One region of the Pseudomonas sp. PDNC002 genome, then DNA from elsewhere that is predicted to be linked to it. Evidence: predicted binding sites of a transcription regulator. Region 1 holds the regulator's gene; each other region holds the start of a gene.

Region 1 (7,457 bases):
CATGGTTGGCCTGGAAGTGGGCTACCGGCTGATTCCGCTGGTGGACCGCAACCAGGGCGGCCAACTGCTGGCGCGGATCAAGGGCGTGCGCAAGAAGCTGTCCCAGGACCTGGGTTTCCTGATGCCGTCGGTGCACATTCGCGACAACCTCGATTTGCTGCCCAACGCCTATCGCTTGACGCTCATGGGCGTCAGCGTCGCCGAGGCGGAGATCTACCCGGACCGCGACCTGGCGATCAACCCCGGCCAGGTGTTCGGCACGCTCAACGGCATTCCCGGCAAGGACCCGGCATTCGGCCTGGAAGCCGTCTGGATCGAAGCCTCGCAGCGCGACCAGGCGCAGTCGCTGGGCTACACCGTGGTCGATGCCAGCACCGTGGTCGCCACCCACCTGAACCAGGTGCTGCACAAGCATGCCCACGAGCTGCTCGGTCACGAGGAAGTCCAGCAACTGATGCAGCTGCTGGCCAAGACCTCGCCCAAGCTCGCCGAAGAGCTGGTGCCGGGGCTGATTTCCCTGTCGACCCTGCTCAAGGTGCTGCAGGCGCTGCTGCAGGAGCAGGTGCCGGTACGCGATATCCGCACCATCGCCGAAGCCATCGCCAACGTGGCGGTGAAGAGTCAAGATCCCGCCGCGATGGTGGCGGCGGTTCGTGTCTCGCTGGCCCGCGCAATCGTGCAAACCATTGTGGGACTAGAGCCGGAGCTGCCTGTCATCACGCTGGAACCCAGGTTGGAACAGATATTGCTCAATAGTCTTCAGAAGGCCGGACAAGGCTCCGAAGACGGCATGTTGCTGGAGCCCGGAATGGCAGAGAAGCTGCAACGCTCGATGGTCGATGCGGCGCAGCGTCAGGAGATGCTCGGCAAGCCGGCGATCCTGCTGGTGGCAGGTCCCATCCGCGCGATGATGTCGCGATTCGCCCGGATGGCGGTTCCCACCATGCATGTGCTGGCTTACCAGGAAATCCCGGATAACAAACAAGTCACGATTGTCGCCACTGTTGGGCAGAACTGATTGAGGTCCAAGGCCATGCAGGTAAAACGCTTCTTCGCCGCTGATATGCGTCAGGCCATGAAACTGGTCCGTGACGAGCTGGGCCCGGATGCCTCGATCATCGGCAGCCGCCGTGTCGCTGGCGGCGTGGAGCTGACCGCGGCGCTGGACTACCAGGCACCGGTGGCGGCGAGCAAGCCGAACCCGGCGCTGGAGGCCGAGCTGCGCAAGACCCAGGCGAAGATCGCCCAGGCCAAGGCTGACTTGTCCGCTCCGACCCGTATGGCCGAAGGCGTGCGCAAGGACCGTCAAATGTACGGCAACGAAGCGCCGCGCCGCAGCGCCGCCGAGACCCTGGCCGAAGCCATGGCTGCCCCGACCGCTCCGTCTGCCGCCTCCGTCGGCCAGCAGGCGCTGGAAGCCATGCGCTTCGAGCTCAACGGCCTGCGTGAACTGATCGAAGTGCAGCTTGGCTCTATTGCTTGGAACCAGCTGCAGAACCAGCGTCCGAAACAGGCCAACCTGTGGCGTCGCCTGCAGCGCATGGGCCTGCCGGCCGACCTGTCGCGCAACCTGCTGGAGCGCGTGGCCTCCATCGCCGATCCGAAGCAGGCCTGGCGCATGCTGCTGGCGCACCTGGCACGCTCGATCAACACCCCGGAAACCGATCTGCTGGAGCAGGGCGGCGTGATCGCCCTGGTCGGCCCGGCCGGCATGGGCAAGACCACCACCCTGGCCAAGCTGGCTGCCCGCTATGTGCTGAAGTACGGCGCACAGAGCATCGCCCTGGTGTCGATGGACAGCTTCCGCATCGGCGCGCAGGAGCAGATCAAGACCCTGGGTCGCATCCTCAATGTGCCGGTGACCCTGGTCGATCCGGGCCAGTCGCTGATCCAGGCCATGGGGCCGCTGGCGCGCAAGCGCCTGGTGCTGATCGATACCGCCGGCCTGCCCGTCAACGATCCGGCGCTGCGCATGCAGCTCGAAGCGCTGTCGGCGCAGAGCCTGAACGTGAAGAACTATCTGGTGCTGGCCGCGACCAGCCAGAGCCAGGTGCTCAAGTCCGCCTGGCAGAACTATCGGTCCTGTGGCCTGGCCGGGTGCATCCTGACCAAGCTGGACGAAGCGGGAAGCCTCGGCGAAGCTCTGGCTCTGGCTATAAGCCAGCATCTCCCGGTAGCCTATCTGGCCGACGGGCCGAAGATTCCGGATGACCTGCATGTGGCGCGTGCGCACCAGTTGGTCAGCCGCGCGGTGAGCCTGCAAGCGCCGGACGAACCGAGCGAGGACGCCATGGCCGACATGTTCGCCGGCCTTTACCAGCAGCCGGTGCGTCGCGCCAGCTGAGAATTGTGAAGCCCCAGGTGGGGTAGTGGGGCGGCCGACTGGGTTGCCCAAGCGATGCGGATGCTCTGCAAGATGATCCGCGAGCGCCGGCGGCGGGGAGCACCGCAACCGGATTAGCCGAAGCGTCTGATGCGCGACGGTCGAACGACGAGACAAGGTATTGATATGGGCATGCATCCCGTTCAGGTAATCGCAGTCACCGGTGGCAAGGGTGGCGTCGGCAAGACCAACGTGTCGGTGAATCTGTCGCTGGCGCTGGCCGATCTGGGCCGTCGCGTCATGCTGCTGGATGCCGACCTGGGCCTGGCCAACGTCGACGTGCTGCTGGGCCTGTCGCCCAAGCGCACGCTGGCCGATGTGATCGAAGGCGAATGCGATCTGCGCGACGTGATCCTCCAGGGTCCCGGCGGCATCCGCATCGTCCCGGCGGCCTCGGGCACCCAGAGCATGGTGCACCTCACGCCGATGCAGCATGCCGGCCTGATCCAGGCCTTCAGCGACATCAGCGACAACATCGACGTGCTGGTGGTGGACACCGCCGCCGGCATCGGCGACTCGGTGGTGAGCTTCGTCCGCGCGGCCCAGGAAGTGCTGCTGGTCGTCTGCGATGAACCCACCTCCATCACCGATGCCTATGCTTTGATCAAGCTGCTCAACCGTGACTACGGCATGACCCGCTTCCGCGTGCTGGCGAACATGGCCCACAGCCCCCAGGAGGGCCGTAACCTGTTCGCCAAGCTGACCAAGGTCACCGACCGATTCCTCGATGTGGCGCTGCAGTATGTCGGCGCCATTCCCTACGACGAATCGGTGCGCAAGGCGGTGCAGAAGCAGCGTTCGGTGTACGAGGCGTTCCCGCGCAGCAAGGCTTCCCTGGCCTTCCGTGCGGTGGCGCAGAAGGTCGACAGCTGGCCGCTGCCGGCCAACCCACGAGGGCACCTGGAGTTCTTCGTCGAGCGCCTGGTGCAACATCCCACGGGTTCGGCCGTATGACCGCGGCCTCCGGAGCGCGTATGTACAGCAAGGCGCAGGCGCACAACGCCCAGGAACTGCTGATCCAGAAGCACGCACCGCTGGTCAAGCGCATCGCCTACCACCTGCTGGGCCGCCTGCCGGCCAGCGTGCAGGTGGAGGACCTGATGCAGGCCGGCATGATCGGCCTGCTGGAGGCGGCGAAGAAGTACGACGCGGGCAAGGGCGCCAGCTTCGAGACCTACGCCGGCATCCGCATCCGCGGCGCCATGCTCGACGAGGTGCGCAAGGGCGACTGGGCCCCGCGTTCGGTGCACCGCAACACCCGCATGGTCAGCGACGCCATCCGTGCCGTCGAGGCGCGAACCGGACGTGACGCTAAAGATCAGGAAGTTGCTGCCGAACTCAATATGAGCCTCGAAGAGTATTACGGCATCCTCAGCGACACCCAGGGCAGCCGGTTGTACAGCTTCGACGACATGCTGCAGGACGGCGAACAGGGTGGCGGCCTTGCCGAAGACGCTTCGCACCACGAGAACGAGCCTTCCCACGGTCTGGAAGACGAACGCTTCCAGAGCGCGCTGGCCGACGCCATCTCCAAGCTGCCCGAGCGCGAGCGCCTGGTGCTGGCGCTGTACTACGACGAGGAACTCAACCTCAAGGAGATCGGCGAAGTGCTGGGCGTCAGCGAATCCCGCGTCAGCCAGTTGCACAGCCAGTGCGCCGCGCGCCTGCGCTCGCGTCTGGCGGAGTGGCGCGCTCGCTGAGCATCGGGTAGTTTCGCGGCAGCTTCATCCGAGTGAAGAGGCTGAAGGGAATTTCCTTGGGAAAAACCGCAGGTTAGGAATTTTCAGGGTGACGTTTCCTTGACGTCCCCCGCAACAGTGAGCGCACGACGCTCAATGAATTGACGGCACGCCCGGCAGGGCGCGTTTGGTATCGATGGAGGCAGGCTTGGACAAGAACATGAAAATTCTCATCGTGGACGACTTTTCCACGATGAGGCGCATCATCAAGAACCTCCTGCGGGACCTGGGGTTCACCAACACCGCAGAGGCCGACGACGGCACCACTGCGCTGCCGATGCTGCATAGCGGCAACTTCGACTTCCTCGTTACCGACTGGAACATGCCCGGCATGACCGGCATCGACCTGCTTCGTGCGGTCCGTGCCGACGAGCGCCTCAAGCACCTGCCGGTGCTGATGGTGACCGCCGAAGCCAAGCGCGACCAGATCATCGAAGCGGCCCAGGCCGGGGTCAACGGCTATGTGGTCAAGCCTTTCACCGCTCAGGTGTTGAAAGAAAAGATCGAGAAGATTTTCGAGCGGGTCGGCAGCTGAGGCTGACCAAGAGGGCGTCATGGATTTCAACGAATCCGCGGGTGACTTCGAGTCGACCCTGAAAAAACACGCGCGCGAATTGGTCGACTGCCTCGAACGCGGCGACGTTCAGACTGCCGTGCAGCTGATCTCCGAGCTCAACCAGGCGCGTGATCGCGGGCTCTACCAAGAGGTGGGCAAGCTCACCCGCGAGCTGCACAACGCCATCGTCAACTTCCAGATCGATCCCAACTCCCGGCACGCCGAGGAGATGTCGCAGATCGCCGATGCCACCGACCGCCTGTCCTACGTGGTGACGATGACCGAGAAAGCGGCCAATCGCACCATGGACCTGGTGGAAGAGTGCACCCCGGTGGTCATGCACATCGAGACCCAGGCCAAGGAGCTGCAGGAAGACTGGTCGCGCTTCATGCGCCGCGAGCTGGGCCCCGAGGCCTTCCGCGACCTGGCCAAGCGCGTCGAGCAGTTCCTCTATATCAGCGCCCAGGACAGCCGCAAGCTCTCCGCCCACCTGAACGACATCCTGCTGGCGCAGGACTTCCAGGACCTCACCGGGCAGGTGATCAAACGCGTCACCAAGCTGGTGACCGAGGTCGAGTCGAATCTGGTCAAGCTGGTCTGGATGGCGGGGCAGGTCGATCGTTACGCCGGCATCGAGCATGACCACGACGGCATGCGCGACGCGGTGGAAAAAGAAAGATCGTCCAAGGGTGAAGGTCCGCAGATTGCTGCCGATACAAGAAAGGACGTCGTGTCCGGTCAGGACGATGTCGACGATCTGTTGTCCAGCCTTGGTTTTTAAGCGTCCGCTGACGCTGTAGAGGGAGCACCCGAATGAGCTTCGACGCCGATGACGAAATCCTCCAGGACTTCCTGGTGGAGGCCGGCGAGATTCTCGAGCTACTGTCCGAGCAACTGGTCGAGCTGGAAAGCCGCCCGGAAGACATGGACCTGCTCAATGCCATCTTCCGTGGGTTCCACACCGTCAAGGGTGGGGCGGGCTTCCTCCAGCTGAACGCGCTGGTCGAGTGCTGCCACATCGCCGAGAACGTGTTCGACATGCTGCGCAAGGGCGAACGCCGCGTGGATGCCGAGCTGATGGACGTGATGCTGCAGGCGCTGGATACCGTCAACGTCATGTTCCAGCAGGTGCGTGACGCGGAAGAGCCGACTCCCGCCACGCCCGAGCTGCTCGCCGCCCTGTCGCGCCTGGCCGATCCGAACGCCGCCCCGGCCGAAGCTCCCGCTCCGGCACCGGTAGTGGCCGAGCCCGAGCCTGTGCAGGCGGCTGCCCCGGCAGCCTACGGCGACATCACCGACGCCGAGTTCGAGCAACTGATGGATGCTCTCGAGCCCACCGCTGATGCGCCTGCCGCGCCGGTCGGTGCGGGTGGTGACGACATCACCGACGACGAATTCGAAGCACTGCTCGATCAATTGCACGGCAAGGGCCAGTTCAGCGCTGCCGCCAAGGAACCCGCTCAGGCGGCTCCGGCGCCGGTGGCCGAAACCCCGGCCGCCAGTGGTGGCGACGAGATCAGCGACGACGAGTTCGAAGCGCTGCTCGACCAGTTGCATGGCAAAGGCCAGTTCACTGGCGCGAAGGAAGAGACGCCCGCCGCTCCCGTTGAGGCTGCTGCCGAGAAGAAAGCCGAGGAAGCTCCGGCTGCCGGCGGTGACGACAACATCACCGACGACGAATTCGAGAAGCTGCTCGACGAGCTGCATGGCAAGGGCCAGTTCACCGGCGCGAAGGAAGAGCCGGTCGTGGCTGCCAAGCCCGCCGCCGCAGCGCCTGCGCCCAAGCCTGCCGCCGCTCCGGCGCCGGCCGCTGCCGCCAAACCTGCTCCGGCCAAGCCTGCCGCTGCCGCCGCGGAGAAGCCTTCCAACGAAGCGGAAACCACCGTGCGCGTGGACACCGCCCGCCTGGACGAGATCATGAACATGGTCGGCGAACTGGTGCTGGTGCGTAACCGCCTGGTGCGCCTGGGCCTGAACAGCGGCGACGAGGCGATGGCCAAGGCCGTTTCCAACCTCGACGTGGTCACCGCCGACCTGCAGTCGTCGGTCATGAAGACCCGCATGCAGCCGATCAAGAAAGTCTTCGGCCGTTTCCCGCGGCAGGTCCGCGACCTGGCGCGCAACCTGAAGAAAGAGATCAACCTCGAGCTGATCGGCGAAGAAACCGACCTGGACAAGAACCTGGTCGAAGCCCTGGCTGACCCGCTGGTGCACCTGGTGCGCAACGCGGTCGACCACGGCATCGAAGGCCCCGACGAGCGCGAAGCCGCCGGCAAGTCCCGCTCGGGCAAGGTGGTGCTGTCCGCCGAGCAGGAAGGCGACCACATCCTGCTGTCGATCTCCGACGACGGCAAAGGCATGGACCCGGATGTGCTGCGCGCCAAGGCCGTGGAGAAGGGCCTGCTGGACAAGGACGCGGCCGATCGCCTGTCCGAGTCCGACTGCTACAACCTGATCTTCGCGCCGGGCTTCTCGACCAAGACCGAGATTTCCGACGTCTCCGGCCGCGGTGTCGGCATGGACGTGGTGAAGACCAAGATTTCCCAGCTCAACGGCATCATCAACATCTACTCGACCAAGGGCCAGGGCTCGAAGATCGTCATCAAGGTCCCGCTGACCCTGGCGATCATGCCGACCCTGATGGTGATGCTGGGCAACCAGGCCTTCGCCTTCCCGCTGGTCAACGTCAACGAGATCTTCCACCTCGACCTGTCGAACACCAACGTGGTCGATGGCCAGGAAGTGGTGATCGTTCGCGACAAGGCCCTGCCGTTGTTCT
Region 2 (7,457 bases), 850 kb from region 1:
TCTGCGCCAGGCGCAGGCCAGGCAGGGTCTTGCGGGTATCGAGCAGCTTGACGTTGGTGCCCTCGACGAGGTCGGCGTAGTGGCGCGCGCGGGTGGCGGTGCCGGAGAGCAGCTGAAGGAAGTTCAGTGCGCTGCGCTCGCCGGTTAGCAGGGCGCGGGCCGGGCCTTCCAGGGTGAAGAGGGTTTGATCGGCGCTGACCAGGTCGCCGTCCTTCACTTGCCATTTCACCTGCACGCGCGGATCGACCTGGCGGAACACTTCATCGACCCAGGCGCTGCCGGCGATGGTGGCGTTCTCGCGGGTGATGATGCGGGCGCTGGCGTCGCGCTCGGCGGGGATCAGCTGGGCAGTGATGTCGCCGCTGCCGACGTCTTCGGCCAGTGCGGCGCGGACGTTGGCCTGGATTTCCCCGGAAAGCTCGGCGAGGGTGAGGTTCGGCATGGAGGGCTCCTGTTCGCAGTCGGCGGATTATACGGGTGGCGGCGTATGACGTGCAGCGACAGAAGATTTTTGCGCCCTCGCGCGATTTGTCTGACGGACGGTGCCTATCACAGTGTGAATTTCTTCAAGAATGCGTGAAATGTCTCTTGGTTGTGTAAGAAGCTTCCCTATAATGACGTTGAACCTTTCCGCTTTTTGACGCCACTAAATTGACGTTACGGATGACGCTTCGATGATTGCTGGTGCCGCCAGATCGGTCTGACGGCAGGAGACTTGCGATGCAGAACGACGCGAATGTAGTGCCGCTGAACAAGTCGGCCAGCGAACAGTCGCAGACCTCGTTCTCCGGGCGTTTGCCGGCGGGGCTTGTCGCCGTGCGCGACAAGGTGGCCGCGCAACTGCGTCATGCAATGCAGGCGTTGTTCGATAACGCCGACGATACCCTGTTCGAGATGGCTGACCGCGCCGGCAACAATGCCGAGCAGAGCGCCTATTTCGAAGCCATGCGCGACCTGCGCCTGAAGCGCAAGGGTATCGAGCGTGGCTTCCTGCAGAAAGTCTTCGAGAACTTCGCCAACCTCACTCAGTACGAGATCGGCAGGGCTACCGCCCTTGACGCCGTTTCCTACGACAATCTCACCCTGGTGCAGAACGACGAGCTGGAAGAGTCCGTCGCCCTCGACGCCATGGTCGCCAAGGTGATGAGCCGCGACGGTGTGGCGCTCGCGCACCTGACCACCCGCCTCAATACCCTGGTCAGCAAGAAGGTCGAAGACAAGAGCAACCCGCTTGGTCCGCGCCAGCTCTGCGAGTCCTTCCTCGATGCCTGCCGCGGCCTGGGTGTGGAGATCAAGGTTAAGCTGATCATCCTCAAGCTGTTCGAGAAATACGTGCTGGCCGATGCCGAGCACCTGTATGCGGAAGCCAACCAGACACTGATCAGCCTGGGCGTGCTGCCTGAGCTGAAATCCGTTCCCCTGCGTCGTCCTCCGCAGCGCACCGTGCCCAACCAGGGCGCCGCGCCTTCGGGGGCCGCTCAGGCAGGCGAACCGGGTGCCGCGCAGCAGTACATGGATGCCGACAGCCAGGCGGCGTTCGCGGCGCTGCAGGAGTTGCTATCCCAGGTTCGCGGTAGCGCGGCTCCGCTGCGTCCGATGCCTGCCGATGCGGTGCCGATCACCAGCAACGACCTGATGCGCCTGCTGTCGCACCTGCAATCGCATCTGCCGGCGCAGAGCATCGATGAGATCGATGTCCGCCAGCACCTGGATCACCTGCTGACCCGTGTCAGCAGCAAGAGCGGCCGTTCCCGCGTGGTTGGCCAGGTCGATGAGGACGTCATCAACCTCGTTTCGATGCTCTTTGAATTCATCCTCGATGACCGCACCCTGCCGGACTCGCTCAAGGCCCTGATCGGCCGCATGCAGATCCCGATGCTCAAGGTGGCGGTGCTCGACAAGACCTTCTTCAGCCGTGGCAGCCATCCGGCGCGCCGGCTGCTGAACGAGATCGCCACCGCCGCCCTCGGCTGGGCCGAGCACTCCGACGGTCAGCGCGACCACCTGTATCAGAAGATCGAGCAGGTGGTGATGCGTCTGCTGAACGACTTCGTCGACGATCCGGCGATCTTCTCCGAGCTGCTCGACGAGTTCATAGCCTTCACCGGCGACGAGCGCCGCCGCAGCGACCTGCTCGAACAGCGCACCCGCGATGCCGAGGAAGGCCGCGCCCGCGCCGAGCTGGCCCGCCAGGACGTAGAGGGCGTGCTCAACGAGCGACTGCTCGGCCGCACGCTGCCTGAAGTGGTGGTGCGCCTGCTGCAGGAAGCCTGGAGCAAGGTGCTGCTGCTGACCTGTCTCAAGCATGGTACCCACTCCACCGAATGGGACGCCGCTCTGGCGACCATGGATGACCTGATCTGGAGCGTGGAGCCCCACGAAGACCCGGACTCCCGTCTGCGTCTGCTGGAAATGGTCCCGCAACTGCTCAAGTCGCTGCGTGAAGGCCTGGCCTCCGCGGCGTTCGATCCGTTCTCCACCGGCGAATTCTTCAGCCGCCTGGAAGGGCTCCATGTGCAGGCCTTCCAGCGTTACAAGCAGGTCGAGGAAGCGCCGCTGCTCGATCCGCAGGATGACCTGCCGCTGCTCGATGAGCCGCTGGCCGCTCCGGCCACTCCGCAAGCGGCAATGGTCGCCGTGGTCGAGGAGATCGTCCTGGCCTCGCCGGAAGAAGCCCGCGCCGTGGAGCCCGAGGAAGCCTTCGCCGAGAACGACGATTCCCTGCGCAAGGTCGACGAGCTGCGCGTCGGTAGCTGGGTGGAAATCCAGGAAGACGAAGAGCACAAGCTGCGTTGCAAGCTGGCGGCGGTTATCCGTCCCAGCGGCCGCTACATCTTCGTCAACCGCACCGGCATGAAGGTGCTGGAAAAGACCCGCATGAGCCTGGCCGTGGAGTTCCGCCGCAATGCGGTACGCTTGCTCGACGATGCGCTGCTGTTCGATCGCGCGCTGGAGTCGGTGATTGGCAACCTGCGCCGCCTGAAGAACGCCTGATCCCGCTGGCCACGCGCCAGCGAGTTCATTTCCCCGGCCTGCTGCTTTAGAGTGGGGCTCTGCCAAGGAGTCTCCATGCAGATCGATCCCGATTCCGGCTGGTGCCTCGACGCCCAGCGCTGCCCCTCGCCGAACTTCAACGCCCGCCCCGATGGCGAGGTGGTGTCCCTGCTGGTGATCCACAACATCAGCCTGCCGCCTGGCCAGTTCGGTACCTGCAAGGTGCAGGAATTCTTCCAGAACCGCCTCGACGCCGACGAGCATCCGTACTTCGCCAGTATCTGCAGCATGACGGTGTCCGCGCATTTCCTCATCGAGCGCGACGGTTCCCTGTTCCAGTTCGTTTCCTGCAATCACCGCGCATGGCATGCCGGCGTGTCGCGCTTCGATGGCCGCGAGAACTGCAACGATTTCTCCATCGGCATCGAGCTCGAAGGCACGGATACCGAACCCTATTGCGACCGCCAGTACGAGGTGCTGGCGCAACTCGCCCGGCAATTGCTCAAGGTCTATCCGGCGATCACGCCGGCGCGTATCCAGGGCCATTGCGATATCGCGCCGGAGCGCAAGACCGACCCGGGTGAGGCGTTCGATTGGACGCGCTTCCTCGCCGATATCGGTGCGAACAAGGAGTCGACATGAGTTTCCTGGTGTTGTTGCTGGTCCTGCTGATCGAGAAGTTTTCCGGCTGGCGCGCGCGGGTGCAGCGTGATGGTTGGTGGCTCGGCTGGTTGGACGCGGTGGGCGGGGTGAAGTCCATGACCGCGCAGCCCTGGCTGGGGCTGCTGGTGGCGGTGTTGCCGCCGCTGCTGTTGCTGGCCTTGTTGCTGACCATTCTGGAGCCCGTCGCCTATGGGCTCCTGGCGCTGCCACTGCAGTTGCTGGTGGTGGTCTGGAGCCTCGGACGCGGCGATGTGCTGCGTGCTATCGGACCGTTCCGCGATGCCTGGCGTCGTGAGGATGCGCAGGGTGCCTACCATGTCGCCGAACGTGACCTGGGCGTGCAGGTGCAGGCCGATCGCGACAACGACCTGCTCGCCGTGGTGCAGGGCACACTGGTATGGCAGGCCTACCAGGCATTCTTCGCGGTGATCTTCTGGTATGCGCTGCTCGGCCCGGTGGCCGCGCTGGCTTACCGGCTGCTGGCCATTGCCGCGGAGCAGGACCGCCAACCGGTGCTGCGCGAGCGCGCCGCGCAACTGCGCCACGCCTTCGACTGGCTGCCGGCACGCGCGCTGGTGCTGAGTTTCGCCCTGGTGGGCAACTTCGTTGCGGTGACGCGCATGCTGCTGCACGACCTGTTGGCCTGGGACGTTCCCGCTGCTCGTCTGCTGGCGCGTGCCGGCTACGTGGCCGAAGACTTCAACGAAGGCGGTCTGGGTGCCAAGGGCGTCGCCAGCCTGGACGCGCTCTGGCAACTGCTGGTGCGTTCGGCGGTGCTCTGGTACGCAGTCTTTGCGATCTGGGCGCTGCTGCTCTGACACGCCGATCCCGGGCCGGCGACCGCCGGTCCGATGATGGCATTTTAACCTTAAGTTACAGAACTCACGGCCGATATCAGGTACACATCAAGCCTGAGCGCTTGGTGACGACCGCTGCATGCCAGCGGTCGCCTAGCCAGCGCACGGCGACGACCCGTCCAGGGGCGCGCCGCACACTCCCCGACAAGCGACATAACAATAACGGGAACAGGAGACGTCTTTGTGAGGACCGTGCTCTATCCGGCCATCGCGCTGATGAATCGCCTGAGCTTCGGTATGAAGTTCAGTCTGATCAGCGTGCTGTTCTTCCTGCCGATGCTGATAACCAACTTCTACCTGGTGCGCGACTCCTACGGGCAGTTCGTCAGCACCCGCGCCGAACTGGAAAGCCTCCAGATGATCGGCAACGGCATGCAGATCCGCCGCAACCTCGAAGCCTACAACGACCTGTTGCAGATCAATGGCGTGCTCGGCCAGTCCAGCAAGAGCGGCGGCCTCGACTCGCGCATCGGTCAATTGCACAAGGACCTGCAGGCGCAGATCGGCGCGTTGCAACCGGTCACCCAGGATGCCGAGCAGGTCGCCGAGTTCAATACCAAGCGCGACGAATTGCTGGCCAGCCTGAAGGGCGTTGACGCCGAAGGCTCGCTGCAGAGCAAGTCGGCGATGGCCTCGCGCCTGCTCAGCGAGGTGCAGGTCTTCAACAAGCTGCTGGTGTCCCAGTCCGGTCTCAGCCAGGACGATGCGCGCGACCTGCGTCAGCTCGCCGAACTGATCACCTCCGGGACCCCGCAAGTCACCGAGACCCTCAGCCAGGGCCGCACCATGGGCGCCAGCGCCCTGGGCCAGGGCTTCCTGAACTCGTCCACCAGCAGCAAGCTCGATGACCTGCTGCAGGAGCTGGAAAAGCTCCACGCCGAATACGGTCTCAAGCTGCAGGATGCCCTGGGCGCGAGCCAGGCGGCGCAGACTGCGCTGGCGGCCGATGCGCAGGCGAGCCGCGAGACGATCAAGAGCATGGGCAAGCTGTTCGAGGACAAGGTCGTGATGGCCGATACCCTCGACACGCCCTGGCTCGACTTCTACGAGCAGGTCAGCAAGGCGATGGAGCAGACCTACCGCCTCGACGGCCACGTGCTGCAATTCGTCGACGGTTCGTTGCAGGCGCGCCTGGCCAGCAAGCAACGGCAGATGGTCCTACTGGTCGTGGCGCTGGTCGTGGTGTTCGTCGCCATCGTCTACCTCTACGGCGGTTTCTACGTCTCCACCCGCACCACGCTCAAGAGCCTGGGCAAGATGATGGAGCGCGTCGCCGCCGGCGACATGACCGTCAACTTCCAGGCCCAGAGCCGCGATGAGCTGGGCGAGCTGGGCGACGCCTTCAACCAGACCGTGGCGAAGATCCACGACCTGATCGAACAGGTCGGTCGCACCGTGTCCGAAGTGGAGCGGCAGACCGTGCGCGTGGAGTCGGTGTCCGCCGAGAGCAACCAGGCGGTGGCCGGCCAGCGCAACCAGATCGAGCAGGTCGCCACGGCCATGAACCAGATGGCCGCGACCGCCCAGGAGGTCGCCCGCAGCGCTGCCGTGGCAGTGAACAGCGCGCACAACGTCAACCAGGAAACCACCAGCGGCCGCGCCCTCGTGGAGTCCCAGGTGGGCAGTATCCAGCGCCTGGCGGGCGAGATCGACGAGTCGGTGGAAGTGATCAACCAATTGGCCGCCGACAGCGCCTCGATCAGCCGAGTGCTGGATGTGATCAAGGGCATCGCCGAGCAGACCAACCTGCTGGCGCTCAACGCCGCCATCGAGGCCGCCCGTGCCGGTGAGCAGGGCAGGGGCTTCGCGGTGGTCGCCGACGAGGTACGTACCCTGGCCAAGCGCACGCAGCAGTCCACCGAGGAAATCGAGCAGATGATCGCGCGCCTGCAGAACGGCGTGGGCGCGGCGGTGAAGGCCATGGGCAGCAGTCACCAGACCGCCGACGGCACCGTCAGCCAGTCGGCGCGGGTGCAGCAAGCGCTGGAGAACATCCTCCAGGCGGTTGGCGCCATCGTCGACCAGAACCAGCAGATTGCCGCCGCCGCCGAGCAGCAGACCGCCGTGGCCCATGACATCGACCAGAACATCGTCGAGATCAACCAGGCCGGGGAGCGCACCTCCGAAGGCGCCAGCGAGACCGAGCGCGCCAGCCGCGAGTTGGCCGGGCAGGTGGTGGAGCTGAAGCGGCTGATCGGCGCGTTCCGCGTCTGATTTTCAAGGATTCGTGGCGGGCCCGATGGCTCGCCTCGTCACAGGGTTTCGCCAGCAGACCGATGTCCGTGGGTCGCACGGATGCACCCCATCTCACGGGCATCGGTTTGTCGGTGAATTCACTTTGCAGAGACAGTTGTTTTCGGCCGAGATATTGGTGCCGATGCTTCCCCCTCACCCCAGCCCTCTCCCTCAGGGAGAGGGAGCCGATTGTGCCGGCTGAAGCCATGAATTCATCCTGCACCGAACGGTCCCTCTCCCGCTTGCGGGAGAGGGCTAGGGTGAGGGGCTCTTGTAGGAGCAACTGTCCTCTTCTGGCGGGCCGTGCCAATGGTTTGCCCTCTCCCCAACCCTGGCTCCGCGCCCCCGCTCCGAAGGGAGAGGGAGCGCGTCCTGCCGGCTGAAGCCATGATTTCATCCTGCACCGAGCGGTCCCCTCTCCCGCTTGCGGGAGAGGGCTAGGGTGAGGGGCTCTTGTAGGAGCAACTGTCCTCTTCTGGCGGGCCGTGCCAATGGATTGCCGTCTCCCCAACCCTGGCTCCGCGCCCCGCTCCGAAGGGAGAGGGAGCAGGTCGTGCCGGCTGGCGCCGAAGTTTCATCCTGCACCGAACGGTCCCCTTTCCCGCTTGAGGAGCGGGGCGCGTAGCCAGGGTTAGGGAGAGGAGATCTTGATCTTGTACAAGCGGATTCACCCGCGATCAGGAGTGGTCGGAAACCGATCGCGGACGG
Region 3 (7,457 bases), 2.7 Mb from region 1:
ATGTCGTCCAGCGCCAGGTGGGTGTTGCCCTTCTTGAAGCCGTCACGCACCTGCGGCGCCCAGCGAGCGGCCAGTTCCTTGAGGGTGGAGACGTCCAGGTTGCGGTAGTGGAAGTAGCCTTCCAGCTTCGGCATGTGGCGATAGAGGAAGCGGCGGTCCTGGCAGATGCTGTTGCCGCAGATCGGCGAGCTGCGCTTGGGCACCCACTTTTCCAGGAAGGCGATGGTCATCGCCTCGGCTTCGGCCGCCGAGATGGTGCTTTCGCGCACGCGCTGGGTCAGGCCGGACTGGCCGTGCTGGCGGGTGTTCCACTCGTCCATGCCGGCGAGCAGCTCCTCGCTCTGGTGCACGGCGATCACCGGGCCTTCTTCGAGGATGTTCAGGTCGCTGTCGGTGACGATGGTCGCCATCTCGATGATGACGTCCTTGTCCGGGTCGAGGCCGGTCATTTCCAGGTCGATCCAGATCAGGTTCTGCGGGTTCTGCATGATGGGGCTCCTCAGCTCAGCCCTCTAGTTTAGCGGGAAGCGCACCAGTGCATGCTAAACTGCGGCGCGATTTTCCCTGTGGATACCCTATGGCCAAGCGTCACCTCACCCGCCGGCAGAGCTGGCGGATCGAAAAAGTCCAGGAAGAGCGCGCTGCCCGCGCCGCCAAGCGTGAGTCACGCGCCCTGGAAGAGCTGGAAGGCGGCGACCTGGGTCCGGAGCAGACCGGGCAGGTGATTGCCCACTTCGGGGTGCAGGTGGAGGTCGAGGCCCAGGAAGGCGACCACGCCGGCCAGGTATTCCGCTGCCACCTGCGCGCCAACCTGCCGACACTGGTAACCGGCGACCAGGTGGTCTGGCGCCCGGGCAACCAGGGCATCGGCGTGATCGTCGCGCAGCTGCCGCGGACCTCCGAGCTGTGCCGCCCGGACATGCGCGGTGTGCTCAAGCCAGTGGCGGCCAACGTCGACCGCATCGTCATCGTCTTCGCGCCGCGCCCGGAACCCCACGCTAACCTGATCGACCGCTACCTGGTGGCCGCCGAACACGCCGGCATCAAGCCGTTGCTGCTGATGAACAAGGCTGACCTGATCGACGACGAGAACGCGCCGTTCCTCGACTCGCTGCTGGGCACCTACCGTGAGCTGGGCTACCCGTTGCTGGAGGTCTCGGCCTTCAACGGCCTGGCGATGGACGCCCTGCGCGCCGCGCTGAACGAGCATGTCAGCGTGTTCGTCGGGCAGTCCGGCGTCGGCAAATCCTCGCTGGTCAACGCACTGTTGCCGGGCGTCGACACCCGTGTCGGCGAATTGTCGGAAGTCACCGGCAAGGGCACCCACACCACCACCACCGCGCGGTTGTTCCACTTCCCCGCCGGCGGCGACCTGATCGACTCCCCCGGCATCCGCGAATTCGGCCTCGGTCATGTCAGCCGCGACGACGTGGAAGCCGGTTTCATCGAATTCCACGACCTGCTCGGCCACTGCCGCTTCCGTGACTGCAAGCACGACCGCGAACCGGGCTGCGCATTGCTCAAGGCGCTGGAGGACGGACGTATCTCGCCGCAGCGGATGAACAGCTACCGGCACATCCTCGCCAGCCTGCCGGAAGACGAGTACTAGCCGAGCCGCAGGGCGCATAACGCCTCAAGCCTGCACCTGACTGCCCGCACCTGACTGTAGGAGCGGAGCTTCTCCGCGAAATCCCGGCGAAGCCGGGACGACATTGCAACCAAATCGCCGGCCTATCGGCCGGATCGCGGACAAGGTCCGCTCCTACGAAAGCCCGCCTGGTGTTCGCGGTGCATTAGGGCGCAATGAAGAAGGCCAGCGGATCCGCTGGCCTTTTTCGTTTGCTACTGCTGCTTGTTCAGCTCGTCGAGCTTCAGCGTGCCGCCGTCGTCAAAGAGATTGAGCTTCTGCTTGAGCTGGTCCGGCGGTAGCGGATCGGTCTGCCCGGCCGTCGGCTGGGCAGGCGAACCACTGGGCACAGCGGCGCCCGGAGCAGCGGGAGCCCCGCCATCGGCGGGCTTGTCGCTGCCGCCATCCTGGCCCTCGATGGCGCGCTGGGCCTTCTTGGTCAGAACGATGATGTCGATGCGGCGGTTCACCGGGTTCAGCGGCTGATCCCGGTCGAACAGCGCCGAGGATGCATAGCCGACCACGCGGGCGATCTGGTCTTCCGGGTAGCCGCCGGCTTCCAGCGTACGGCGCGCCGCGTTGGCGCGGTTGGCCGAGAGCTCCCAGTTGCCGAAATCGCCGTTGCCCGCGTAGGGCTTGGCGTCGGTGTGGCCGCTGATGCTGATCTTGTTCGGCACCTGCTTGATGGTCTCCGCCAGCGCCAGCAGGATGTCCTCGAAGTACGGCTGCAAGCGCGCGCTGCCCAGGTCGAACATCGGCCGGTTGTCCGAATCGACGATCTGGATGCGCAGGCCGTCCTGGGTGATCTCGAACAGGATCTGGTCCTTGAAGCGCTTGAGCGTCGGGTTCTCGTCGACCTTGTTCTGCAATTCCTGCAGCAGCAGCTCCAGGCGCTCCTTCTCGACCTTCTCGGCGACGTCCTCGGCCTGCTGTTCGTTGATCTTGGCGTTCTCGTCCGGGTTGATCCGCGTCTCGTCGGCGTCCGGCTGGGCCTGGATCTGCGGGTTCAGCGTCTTGTCCGGCGCCGGCGTCGGCGTGCCGCCCAGGTCGATGACGTAGGGGCTGGCGCTCTCGGTGAAGCCGATGGGGTCCTGGAAGTAGCCGGAGATGGCCTTCTTCTGCTCAGGCGTGGCCGACGACAGCAGCCAGAGCACAAGGAAGAACGCCATCATGGCGGTGGCGAAGTCGGCGAAGGCGATCTTCCAGCCACCGCCATGGTGGCCGGCGGCATAGCGCTTGACGCGCTTGACGATGATCGGCTGGTTGTTATCCATGCTTAGCGCCCACGTACCGCCTGTTCCAGCTCACTGAAGCTGGGACGGTGCGCCGGCAGCAGCACCTTGCGGCCGAACTCAACGGCCAGCGACGGCGGCATGCCGGAGGCGGACGCCACCAGGCAGGCCTTGATCGACTCGTACAGGTTCAGCTCTTCCTTGGCGTCATGCTCCAGAGCGTTGGACAGCGGACCGACGAAGCCGTAGGCAGCGAGAATACCGAGGAAGGTGCCCACCAGCGCCGCGGCGACGTGGTGGCCGATTTCGGCCTGGCTGCCCTGGCCGAGCAGGGCCATGGTGATCACGATGCCAAGCACCGCGGCGACGATACCGAAGCCTGGCAAGGCGTCGGCGACACGGGTCACGGCATGGGCCGGGTGTTCGAGGTCTTCCTTCAGGCTACCCAACTCCATGTCGAACAAGCCTTCCAGTTCGTGGGGGGCCATGTTCCCGGAGGACATGATGCGCAGGTAGTCGCAGATGTATGCAGTCATGCGCTCGTCTTTCAGCACCGCCGGGTACTTGCTGAAGATCGGGCTGGCGGCCGGGTCCTCGACGTCGGCCTCGATGGCCATCATGCCTTCGCGGCGGCTCTTGTTGAGCACTTCGTAAAGCATGCCCAGCACTTCCAGGTAGAAGGTGTGGGTGAAGCGGTTGCCGAACATCTTCGGCGCCTTCTTCAGCACGGTCATGAAGGTGCTGCCAGGGTTGGCCTGGAGGAACGCGCCCAGCGCGGCGCCGCCGATGATCAGCACTTCGAACGGCTGGATGATGGCCGCGATCTTGCCGCCGGAGAGCATGTAGCCGCCGAGCACGCTACCCAGAATGACGATGATGCCGATGATTTTTGCCATGGGGACCGGACTGAAACTGTGAACAGAAAGGAGGCATGATTCCCGCCTCCCTGTTGTTATCGGAGATTTCGGGCAAGACTATAGGCCGAAAACACTAAAAACCAGTTCGGCGCCTCTCGCATGTCTAACCAAGTGCTTCATCCAGAGCGTCTCAAGGCCTGGCTCTCCCAGCTGGAAGATCTGCCATTGCCCGTTCCTCTGGAGCAACGCGACGACATTCGCCGGGCGCTGAACGACAGCCGCCGCTCCATCCGCGATATCTCCGATCTGTTGCAGGACGCCCCGACCCTGGCCTTCGCCATCCTGCGCGAAGCCAACCGCGCCGAGAGCGCGCGCAGCAATCCGGCGGAAAGCCTGGAAGTCGCCCTCAACCGCCTGGGCCTGACCCGCGTCACTCAATTGCTCGACAGCCTGCCGGCAATGCCCGAAGCGCAGATGCCTCGCGCGCTGAGCCAACTGCTGCTGATCAGCCGCCACGCCATGCAGCAGGCCAGCGGCCTGTTCGCCAACCGCCTGGCGCGACTCTGGCAGGAAATCCACTGGGGCAGCCTGTTCACCCTCGCGCCGTTATGGGCGCTGGCGACCGCCAGGCCGGAACTGCTGGAAACCTGGCAGCGCCAGGTTTACGGGCTGGGTCGCTGCAGCAGCGAAGTTGAAGAAGAACTGCTCGGCACCCGGCTGCTGCCGCTGTGCCGCGAGCTGGCCGAGCGCTGGCGCCTGCCCGACTGGGTCGGCCAGGGCTACGCCCTGCTCAGCGACGACAAGCGCCTGCTGGTGCGTGCCCTGCATGTGGCCCATACCGAGCCCGAACCACTGGGGCAGCAGCAGCGCCTGGACGCCGATCCGGAATTGCAGCGCTGGCTGACCCGTCCGGCCAATACCATCCTCCTTGCCAATAGCCTCGCCACGGCCGCCCACCAGTCCTGGGGCGGCGTGCACATGCTGCGCTGGCAACGCCTGACCAGCCTCTATCTGCAGATGCCGCTGGAAGAATTGCAGCAGACCGTCCATGGCCTCGCCGCGCAAAGCGCCCGCCGCCACGCCCGGCCCCAGCTCTGGCACCCGGCCGAGGCGCTGCTCTGGCCCTGGGATGCGCGCCGCTGGAACAACGGTCCGAAGGCGGACGAGCCGGCCAAGGCGCCGGATACCCTGGCCGAGTGGCGCCAGCACTGCACCCACCTGATGCAGACGCCCAGCCCGTTCGGCAACGCCGTGCAACTGCTCGACTGCGCCAGCGCCGCGCTCCAGGCCTGCGGACTGCAGCGCGGATTGATCCTGCTGGCCGACAAGGGCGGCAGCTGGCTGCAGGCACGCCGGCATTTCGGCCTGGACAGCGAAATCGGCGATTTCAAGCTGGAAGTTGCCGCCAGCCCGCTGCTGCGCAAACTCCTGCAACAACCCGGACAACTGCGCCTGAGCCCGGCCAACATGGCCGAGTTCTCGGCCGTGATTCCCGGCGCACTGAAAGCGCTGATTCCCAGCGAGCACCTGCTGCTGCGCTCGCTGGGCAACGGCTCGCGGGTGGTCATGCTGCTCGCCGCCGATCGCCACGGACACCCCCTGGCGGACCTGCACGCCCAAGCCTTCGGGCGCACCGCACAGTGCATCGAGCACGCCGTGAAGCAGATGGCGCGGGGCGCCTGAACCGCGAAAGGTTTGCGCACCGGCGCGTCCCCTTTAAACTAGCGGCCCTCATGGGGTAATCCAGGGCACCCGCTCACGTTGCTCCCCACCGTTCCCGCCGGGAGACTCCGACATGTCCGCCTTCTCCACCCTGCCCCTGGTGATCGAACCGGCTGACCTCGCCAGCCGCCTCGACGCCCCCGAACTGATCCTGGTCGACCTGACCAGCGCCGCGCGCTACGCCCAGGGCCATATCCCCGGCGCCCGCTTCGTCGCCCCCGCGCGCACCCAGCTGGGCGGCACGCCGGCTCCGGGCCTGCTGCCGGCCAAGGCCGACCTCGAAGCGCTGTTCGGCGAGCTGGGCCACAACCCTGACGCCGTCTACGTGGTCTACGACGACGAAGGCGGCGGCTGGGCCGGTCGCTTCATCTGGCTGCTGGATGTCATCGGCCACCACACGTACCACTACGTCGACGGCGGCCTGCACGCCTGGCTCGCCGACGGCCTGCCGCTGAGCCAGGAAGTCCCCGCGCCGGCCGGTGGCGCGCTGCCACTGACCCTGCACGACGAGCCGACCGCCACCCGCGAATACCTGCAGAGCCGCCTGGGCGCCGCCGACCTGGCCATCTGGGACGCGCGCAACCCCAGCGAGTACAGCGGCCAGAAAGTCCTCGCCGCCAAAGGCGGGCACGTGCCCGGTGCCGTCAATTTCGAATGGACCGCCGGCATGGACCCGGCCCGCGCGCTGCGCATCCGTACCGATATGCCGCAGATCCTCAAGGACCTGGGCATCACCCCTGACAAGGAAGTGATCACCCACTGCCAGACCCATCACCGTTCCGGCTTCACCTACCTGGTGGCCAAGGCCCTCGGCTATCCGAAGGTCAAGGGCTATGCCGGTTCCTGGTCGGAATGGGGCAACCATCCCGACACCCCCGTAGAGGTTTAAGGAATGTCGTTCAAAGATCGTCTGTTCATCCTCAGCCAGTACCTGCTGCCGCATCACCTGCTGTCGCGCCTGATCGGCTGCGCGGCCGAGTGCCGCGCCCCCTGGTTCAAGGACCGCCTGATCCCCTGGTTCGCCCGCCGCTACCAGGTGGACATGCGCGAAGCCCAGGTCGAGGACCTGCGCGCCTATGAGCACTTCAACGCCTTCTTCACCCGCGCCCTGAAAGACGGTGCACGCCCGCTGGACGAAACCGATGGCGCGGTGCTCTGCCCCGCCGACGGCGCCATCAGCCAGCTCGGCCCGATCGAGCACGGCCGCGTATTCCAGGCCAAGGGCCACAGCTACAGCCTGATGGAACTGCTGGGCGGTGACGCCGAGCGCGCCGCGCCCTTCATGGGCGGCGAATTCGCCACCGTCTACCTGTCGCCCAAGGACTACCACCGCGTGCACATGCCGCTGGCCGGCACCCTGCGCGAGATGGTCTACGTGCCGGGCCGCCTGTTCTCGGTGAACCAGCTGACTGCCGAACAGGTGCCGGAACTCTTCGCCCGCAACGAGCGCGTGGTGTGCATCTTCGACACCGAGCGCGGGCCGATGGCCGTGGTGCTGGTGGGCGCGATGATCGTGGCCTCCATCGAAACCGTCTGGGCCGGCCTGGTCACGCCGCCCAAGCGTGAGCTGAAATCCTTCTCCTACGGCGAGGCCGCTCGCGCGCCGATCCACCTGGAGAAAGGCGCCGAGCTGGGCCGCTTCAAGCTGGGCTCGACCGCCATCGTGCTGTTCGGACCGGAGCAGGTGAGCTGGGCGGAAAACCTCGCCGCCACCAGCGCCGTGCGCATGGGCGAGCGCCTGGGTGGTGCGCGCCAGGGCTAGGAACCTGTCTACGATCTGCTGCGCGTCAGCCGTAGGGCGCAGGAAAGCGCCCTCGGAGGCTCACTTACAGCGCGTAAACTCCGCTCCTCGGGTGCTTTGCGCCTACGACGGCGCCAGCTCGCAAGGATCGTAAACAGACTCCAACGCCGGCTTTCTATAAGGCGGACGGCCAATGAGCCGCCCGCCACCGCTTCTCGCCTCATCGTGCTAGTTCCCTGCCATGAAACGCTTCCTGCATCTGATGGGCTGGCGTGCCA
Region 4 (7,457 bases), 1.4 Mb from region 1:
CAACACTCTGGGCACCTACCAGAAGAGCTACGACCTGACCAAGCGCAGCTATGAGGTTGGGGTCGCCTCTGCGCTGGACCTGCGTCAATCGCAGACCCAGGTGGAAAGTGCGCGGGCCACACTGGCGCAGTACACCCGCCTGGTGGCACAGGACCAGAATGCCCTGGTGCTGCTGCTCGGCTCGGGCCTTCCGGGCGACCTGCCTAAGGGTCGCCAGCTGTCCGACGAGTTGCTGGCCACCGTACCGGCCGGCCTGCCATCCGACCTGCTGCAACGCCGCCCGGATATTCTCCAGGCGGAGCATCAGCTCAAGGCGGCCAACGCCAACATCGGCGCGGCGCGGGCGGCGTTCTTCCCGAACATCAGCCTGACCGCCAACGCCGGCACCCTGAGTCCGGACCTCGGCGGCCTGTTCGATGGCGGTTCGGGCACCTGGCTGTTCAAGCCGTCGATCAGCCTGCCGATCTTCAACGCCGGCAGCCTGCGCGCGAGCCTGGACCTGGCCAAGGTGCAGAAGGACATCAACGTCGCGCAGTACGAGAAGACCATCCAGACGGCCTTCTCCGAAGTCGCCGATGGCCTCGCCGCGCGCGGTACCTTCAACGAGCAGTTGCAGGCGCAGCGCGCGCTGGTGGATGCCAGCAGCGAGTACTACCGCCTGGCCGACAAGCGCTACCGCACCGGTGTGGACAACTACCTGACCCTGCTCGATGCGCAGCGCTCGCTGTTCAGCGCCCAGCAGCAGCTGATCACCGATCGACTGAACCAGCTGACCAGCGAGGTGAACCTGTACAAGGCCCTGGGTGGCGGTTGGCAGGCGACGGCAGCTCAGGCCAAGCCGATCTCCAGCGAGGCGCCGGAAGGCCGATTGTTCTGATCGGAAACAAAAACGCCGCCCCTTGGGGCGGCGTTTTTGTTGGTGTGATGGTGTGCACCTGTAGGAGCAACAGTCTTACTCTGGAGTTCCGTGCCAGGGATTCCCTCTCCCTAACCCTCTCCCTGAAGGGAGAGGGGATTGGTTGGCTGCGGGCTGAGACCCATGTGTCAGCCGGCACGAATAGCCCCCTCTCCCTTCAGGGAGAGGGCGGGGGAGAGGGCAGCGCTTTACGCAGGACGTCCCTGCTAGCTCGCGCGGATGGCGCGCCCCTACAGGTGGGCGCTGCGTCCAGCCGGCTGGATCTGGTTGTCCGCCAGCCAATCCAGCGCGCACTCCCGCAGGCGTTCGCCCTGGTAGACGTACCAGGCCTGCAACAGCTCCGGATACCCCATCAGCACATGGCGGAAGGCCTTGAACGGCTTGCGACCTTCGATGGCGTTGGCGAGGGCGGAATAGGCGTGGGGCTCGGGCACTTCGCGGAGGAAGTCGCGCATCAGCTCCAGCGACTGGCCGCTGCTCAGCGGCTCGATGGGCAGCAGGCGCTCCGGCTCGCGGTGCAGCAGTTCGGCCAGCTCCGGGTCGGGATCTTCTTCGGGAATCAGCAGCACCTGGCCGCTGAACAGATCGAGGTAGTGATCGATACCCTGGGTGTCGAGCGCGAAGGCGAGTTCGTCGAGGTCGATGGTCAGCGGGCGCATGGTCACTCTCCCTATATGGCGAGTGACTGATCCTACGCCATGCGCATGACAGCTGTCCTGTCGTTGCCGGCCGGTGCGGGCGCACCGGCCGGTTGGCGGATCACAGGCGGAAGCGCGCCACCTGCAGTTGCAGCTCGTTGCCCAGGCGCGCCAGTTCGGTGCTGGAGCTGGCGGTCTGCTCGCTGGCCGCGGCGGACTGGTCGGCGATCTCGCGCACCTGCACCACGCTGCGGTTGATCTCCTCGGCGACGCTGCTCTGTTCCTCGGCGGCCGAGGCGATCTGCAGGTTCATGCCCTGGATGTCGGCCACGGTACGGGCGATCACCCCCAGTGCCTCGCCGGCGCGGCGGGTCAGCTCCACCGAGCTGCCGGTCAGGCGGCGGCTATCGTCCATGCGCGTCACGGCTTCCTGGGCGCCGCGTTGCAGGGCGGCGATCAAGCCCTCGATCTCTTCGGTGGACGACTGGGTGCGCTGTGCCAGGGCACGTACCTCGTCGGCCACCACGGCGAAGCCACGCCCGGCCTCGCCGGCGCGGGCCGCCTCGATGGCGGCGTTGAGCGCCAGCAGGTTGGTCTGCTCGGCCACCGACTTGATCACGTCCAGCACGCTGCCGATTTTTTCGCTTTCCTTGCGCAGCGACTCCATGGCGTTGGCGGAGCGATCCACCTCGGTGGCCAGGCGGTCGATCTGCTGCACGGCATCCTGCACCACCTGATCGCCCTGGCGCGCCTGCTGGTCAGCCTGTTGCGCGGCGGCGGAAGCCTGCTCGGCATTGCGCGCGACTTCCTGCACGGTAGCGGCCATTTCATGGATGGCGCTGGCGACCTGCTCGGTCTCCAGGCGCTGGCTGTTCACCCCGGCGCGGGTCTGCTCGGTGACAGCGGACAGCTCATCCGCCGCCGTGGCCAGTTGGCTGACGCTGCCACCAATGTGGCCGAGCAACTGCGACAGGCTCTCGCGCATGCGCAGCATCACGCGTTGCAGCTGGCCCAGTTCGTCGCTGCGCTGCACGTTGAGGTCGCTGGAGAGTCCCTGGGACAGGTCGCCGCCGGCGATGCGCTCGGCCAGCTCCAGCGCCTCGTGCAGCGGACGGACGATCTGCCGGTTGATCGCCCAGCCGGAGAGCATGCCGAAGGCCAGCGCGAGGATGGCGATGAGGATCTGCCGGGTCTTGGCGGCCGCAGTCTCCGCGTCGTTGCGGGCCAGGGTGTCGTTGTACAGGCGGTCGCTGGCCGCGAGCAGCGCCTCGCTGGCGCCGTTCAGCCCCTTGCGCGCCTGCAGCGTGGCGTTGACGCCCTCGCGGAAGTGCTCGATGCCGCTGCGGTACACCTGCAGGTCCTTCAACGCGGTGGCCAGGCCGTCGCCGGCGATGCCGGGAAGTTGGCTCTGCAGGGCGCTGCCGGCGTCGCGCAGCGTGTCGAAGGCAGCGAAGGCGGTCTGTTCGGCGCTGGCGGACTGCTCGAAGACATAGCCGCGCACCTGGTAGCGCACGCCGAGCAGTTGCTGGTGCAACTGTCCGACGGCCTGGGCACCGTGCAGCAGTTGAGCGTCGCCGGGCTGTTCGGCGAGCAGGTCGAAGAGCTGTTTGTCCAGCGACTCGAAAGCCTGGAGGGCGCTCTGCGCGCTACTGACCAGGGTGCCACGGGCCTGGGCGCGCTGGTCCACCGCGCGAGTCAGCGCGGAGAAGGCTTCGCGGTAGTCGGCGACGGCCTGGCGCGCGGCGTTCAGCTGGCCGGCGTCGATATCGCTGCTCTTCAGACGCTGCTCGATCAGCTCCAGCATCTTCGTGCTGTGCTGCTCGACCTGCTCTGCCTGGCTACGATCGCCGCCCAGCTCGAACTGCAGGCGTGCAAGGTTGGCCTGCTGGCTGAGGTCGTTGAGTTCGGTGATGGTCGCCATCTGCTGGCCGCGTTCGGCCTGGTTGTCCAGGCTGCGCAGGCCGCCCAGCAGCACCAGCAGAGTGAGGAAGAGGAGGATGCCGAAGCCCACCACCAGCTTCAGGCTGACGTTCAGGCGTCCCAGCTGTACTACTAGCCAATCGTACATGTCGAATACTCCAGGCAGGCGTCGCCACGGGATCGACGGCCCGAGGCTGGCAACAACGGAAAAAGCGGAGGCGAGGCGGAATTGTCGGGACGCATCTTCGTGCGTCAGAGGCTATCGGCCGGGAAAAGGGAAACTGAAGGCGGGAAGTTGTCGCGATTTGTCCGCCGCGGCGCGAGCGCTCTTGTAGGAGCGAGCTTGCTCGCGAACTGATTCCGCAGCGAGGCCTGTTTGGGAGAAAACCTGCACCTACAGGTCGAATCCGTGCACGGGAATGCCCTCACCCTAACCCTCTCCCAGGGGGAGAGGGGACCGTGCGGCGCAGGACGACACATCGGCAGCAGCCGGTACGGACCGCTCCCTCTCCCTGAGGGAGAGGGCTGGGGTGAGGGGGAAGCCCTGGTGCCGATGTCCGGCATGGAGAAGTAAAAAAGGCCCGCATTGCGCGGGCCTTCTTCATCACGGACAGGTTCAGACGCGGAAGCGGCTGACCAGTACCTGCAGCTCGTTGCCCAGGCGCGCCAGTTCGACGCTGGAGGCAGCGGTTTCCTCGCTGGCGGCGGCGGTCTGCTCGGAGATGTCGCGCACGTTCATCACGCTGCGGTTGATCTCCTCGGCCACGGCGCTCTGCTGCTCGGAGGCGGCGGCGATCTGCTGGTTCATCGACTGGATGGTCGACACGGTGCGGGTGATGGCGCCCAGACGCTCGCCGGCGCGGCGGGTCAGGTCGACGGTGCTGACGGTCAGGTCGCGGCTGGTTTCCATCATCTGCACGGCCTGCTGGGTGCCGCTCTGCAGGCCGGCGATCAGCTCTTCGATTTCCTCGGTGGACGACTGGGTACGCTGCGCCAGGCCACGTACTTCGTCGGCTACCACGGCGAATCCGCGACCGGCGTCGCCCGCGCGGGCGGCTTCGATGGCGGCGTTGAGCGCCAGCAGGTTGGTCTGCTCGGCCACCGCCTTGATCACGTCTAGCACGCTGCCGATCTTCTCGCTTTCGCGCTTGAGCTTGAGCACCGACTCGTTGGTGCGGCCGACTTCGCCGGCGAGGCGGTCCATCTGGTTCACCGCTTCGTTCACCGCGCCTTCGCCATCGCGTGCCTGGCGGTCGGCGGCGGAGGCGGCCTCGGAGGCTTCCTCGGCGTTGCGCGCGACTTCCTGCACGGTGGCGGCCATCTCGTTCATGGCGGTGGCAACCTGGTCGGTCTCGGTCTTCTGGTTGTTTACCCCGGCGCTGGTCTGTTCGGTGACTGCGGACAGTTCCTCGGCGGCGCTGGCGATCTGCGTGACGCCGTCGTGGATGTGGCTGATCAGCTCGCGCAGGGACAGGTTCATGCGCTGCATGCTCTTCTGCAACTGGCCCAGCTCGTCATGGCGAGTGGTGGGAATGTCGCGGCTGAGATCGCCGTCGGCGATGCGCTCGGCATGGCCGAGTACGTCGCGTAGCGGATTGACGATCTGCCCGGTGATGACCCACGCGGCGATGGTGCCCAGCACCAGGGCGATCAGCGCGGCCAGGCCCAGCAAGGTCTTGGCCTGGGCGACGCCGGCGTCGCGCTTGGCGGTCTGGGCGGCGGTCAGGTCGTTGCTCAGCTTCTCGATCTGCTGGCCGCTGTCGCGCATGCGGTCGCGCGCGGCCTGGCTGTCGTTGACCTCATTGCGGTAGTTGGTCAGCGCGCTGCGGTAGGTTTCCAGCGCGTCGAGGGTGCCGCGGAATTCGTCGCTCAGTTCGGGCGGCGAGGTCTTCATGTCGCTCTGCACGCCTTCGATCAGCTGCTGCAGCGCGTTGAAGGCGCCCTGTTCCAGGTTCTGCGCGTCGGTGCTGGTGTAGGCCATCACCTGCAGGCGAGCCTGCATGACCGCACGGCCGAGGCCGGAAAGATCCTGCAGATGCGCCAGGCTCTCGGCGCTGCCGCCGTTGACCAGCTTCTGCTCGGCCTTCTGCAGCCCTTCGCTGACTGCGCCGGCGGACTTGATCAGCACCTGCTTGGCGGCGTCGCGCTCCTCGAAGGACTTCAGCAACTGGGCGTAGAGGCGGCGGTATTCGACTGACAGCTCATGCTGCTGGTCGATGACGCGACGGTCCTCGGTCTCGGTGAATTTCTCGCTCAGGGAGCGATGGCGCTGGTCCAGGCGATCCAGGGTATCGGCCACCGCCTTGGCGTCTTCCGGCGCGCGGGTGGACTGGAACTTCAGCCGGGCGATGCGCAGGTCCTTGGCGATCGCGACCAGCTCGGAGATCTCGCCGAGCTTGTCGCCGCGGTTGATCACGTTGCCCAGGTTGATCCAGCCGGTGAGGGCGATCAGCAGGGTGAGCAGCAGCACCAGGCCGAAGCCTGCGGCGAGTTTGAGTTTGACAGTCAGGTTGTTGAACCAGCGAAACATGAAGGCGGCGCTCCAGGATTGAACGGGGCCGGTACGCATGGCTGAGCGGGGAATGCGCAGAGTGGGGGACGACCGGTACCGCTGATATCGGCGCGGGAGCGTGGAACTGAAGAGTTCCGGAGTGCTTTTTCTGACTGGCGGTTCACGCTGGAGGCCGCGTGGTTACTGGCTTTGCGCCAGTTTCAGTTAGAACAGTCGTGCCAAAAGCGCGGTCACGGCGGTCTCGACACGCAGGATGCGTTCGCCGAGTTGCACCGGGTTCAGTCCGGCCTCGCGCAACTTGTCCACTTCGTAGGGAATCCAGCCACCTTCGGGGCCGATGGCCAGGGTCACCGGTTCGCTGAGCGCGCGCGGGCATTCCGGCCACGGGCCGGGATGGCCGACCAGCCCGAGACTGCCGGCGGCCAGGGCTGGCAGGCGGTCTTCGACGAAGGGCTTGAAGCGCTTCTCGATGATTACCTCGGGCAGCACAGTGTCGCGTGCCTGTTCGAGGCCGAGGATCAGTTGCTCGCGCACGGCGTCGGGTTCGAGGAAGGGGGTCTGCCAGAAGCTCTTTTCCACCCGGTAGCTGTTGAGCAGCACCAGGCGCGGCACGCCCATGGCGGCGACGGTCTGCAGCACGCGGCGAAGCATCTTCGGGCGGGGCAGGGCGAGCAGCAGGGTCAGCGGCAGCTTGGCCGGCGGGGCCTGCTCGAAGCTGACCTGAAGCTCGGCCTCGTTGGCCTCCAGGCGCAGCAGGTGGCCTTCGCCCATCAGGCCGCCGAGGCGGCCGACGCGCATCCGGTCGCCACTCTCGGCGCGGTGGACTTCCTGCATGTGGATCAGCCGGCGGTCGCGCAGGATCACGCGGTCCGCCGCCACGAAGTCGGCGTCGTCGAGCAGCAGCAGGTTCACGGGCGGGTGGCCGGCGGCTGGTCGCCCTTGGATTCTTCTTCCTCTTCCGGGCCGCGCTTGCGGATCAGGTGGCTGAACAGCACGCCGGCTTCGAACAGCAGCCACATCGGCACCGCGAGGAGAGTCTGCGACAACGGGTCCGGCGGCGTGAGGATCATGCCGACCACGAAGCAGCCGATGATCACGTAGGGCCGGATCTTCTTCAGGTAGGCCACGTTGACCACGCCAATCCACACCAGCAGCACGGTGGCGACGGGAATCTCGAAGGCCACGCCGAAGGCGAACAGCAGGGTGAGGAAGTCCAGGTAGCTGTTGATGTCGGTCATCGGTGTCACGCCTTCCGGGGCCTGGCCGAGGAAGAAGTGGAACATCAACGGGAACACCAGGAAGTAGGCGAAGGCCATGCCGGCGTAGAACAGCACGATGCTGGACGCCAGCAGCGGCAGGGCGACGCGCTTCTCGTGCTTGTACAGGCCGGGCGCGATGAAGCCCCAGACCTGGCCGAGGATCACCGGCATGGCGAACAGCACGGCGACGATCATGGTCAGCTTCAGCGGCG

What was found. The regulator FliA, encoded in region 1, starts transcription of late flagellar genes. The targets are predictions, from matches to a motif close to CTAAAGTTTNNNNNNNNNNNGCCGNTAA.
Region 2: the regulator FliA is predicted to act here: its motif matches at 4,525-4,552, upstream of JVX91_RS10370 (methyl-accepting chemotaxis protein).
Region 3: the regulator FliA is predicted to act here: its motif matches at 3,812-3,839, upstream of motA (flagellar motor stator protein MotA).
Region 4: the regulator FliA is predicted to act here: its motif matches at 3,734-3,761, upstream of JVX91_RS07590 (methyl-accepting chemotaxis protein).

What each region holds. Positions count from the first base shown of each region.
Region 1 is NZ_CP070356.1:3,072,542-3,079,998, forward strand. Features, by position in the region: gene flhA (flagellar biosynthesis protein FlhA) at 1-1,018, shown strand, start outside; gene flhF (flagellar biosynthesis protein FlhF) at 1,034-2,344, shown strand; gene fleN (flagellar synthesis regulator FleN) at 2,510-3,337, shown strand; gene fliA (RNA polymerase sigma factor FliA) at 3,334-4,083, shown strand; gene JVX91_RS14175 (chemotaxis response regulator CheY) at 4,283-4,657, shown strand; gene JVX91_RS14180 (protein phosphatase CheZ) at 4,677-5,459, shown strand; gene JVX91_RS14185 (chemotaxis protein CheA) at 5,492-7,457, shown strand, end outside.
Region 2 is NZ_CP070356.1:2,221,352-2,228,808, forward strand. Features, by position in the region: gene nadC (carboxylating nicotinate-nucleotide diphosphorylase) at 1-442, opposite strand, end outside; gene JVX91_RS10355 (DUF1631 domain-containing protein) at 721-2,994, shown strand; gene ampD (1,6-anhydro-N-acetylmuramyl-L-alanine amidase AmpD) at 3,070-3,636, shown strand; gene ampE (regulatory signaling modulator protein AmpE) at 3,633-4,475, shown strand; gene JVX91_RS10370 (methyl-accepting chemotaxis protein) at 4,698-6,728, shown strand.
Region 3 is NZ_CP070356.1:390,414-397,870, forward strand. Features, by position in the region: gene orn (oligoribonuclease) at 1-488, opposite strand, end outside; gene rsgA (small ribosomal subunit biogenesis GTPase RsgA) at 578-1,609, shown strand; gene motB (flagellar motor protein MotB) at 1,843-2,901, opposite strand; gene motA (flagellar motor stator protein MotA) at 2,904-3,755, opposite strand; gene JVX91_RS01925 (HDOD domain-containing protein) at 3,876-5,399, shown strand; gene rhdA (thiosulfate sulfurtransferase) at 5,512-6,327, shown strand; gene asd (archaetidylserine decarboxylase) at 6,331-7,200, shown strand; gene JVX91_RS01940 (HPP family protein) at 7,421-7,457, shown strand, end outside.
Region 4 is NZ_CP070356.1:1,645,444-1,652,900, forward strand. Features, by position in the region: gene JVX91_RS07580 (AdeC/AdeK/OprM family multidrug efflux complex outer membrane factor) at 1-877, shown strand, start outside; gene JVX91_RS07585 (UPF0158 family protein) at 1,147-1,575, opposite strand; gene JVX91_RS07590 (methyl-accepting chemotaxis protein) at 1,676-3,622, opposite strand; gene JVX91_RS07595 (methyl-accepting chemotaxis protein) at 4,091-6,004, opposite strand; gene JVX91_RS07600 (16S rRNA (uracil(1498)-N(3))-methyltransferase) at 6,191-6,898, opposite strand; gene tatC (twin-arginine translocase subunit TatC) at 6,895-7,457, opposite strand, start outside.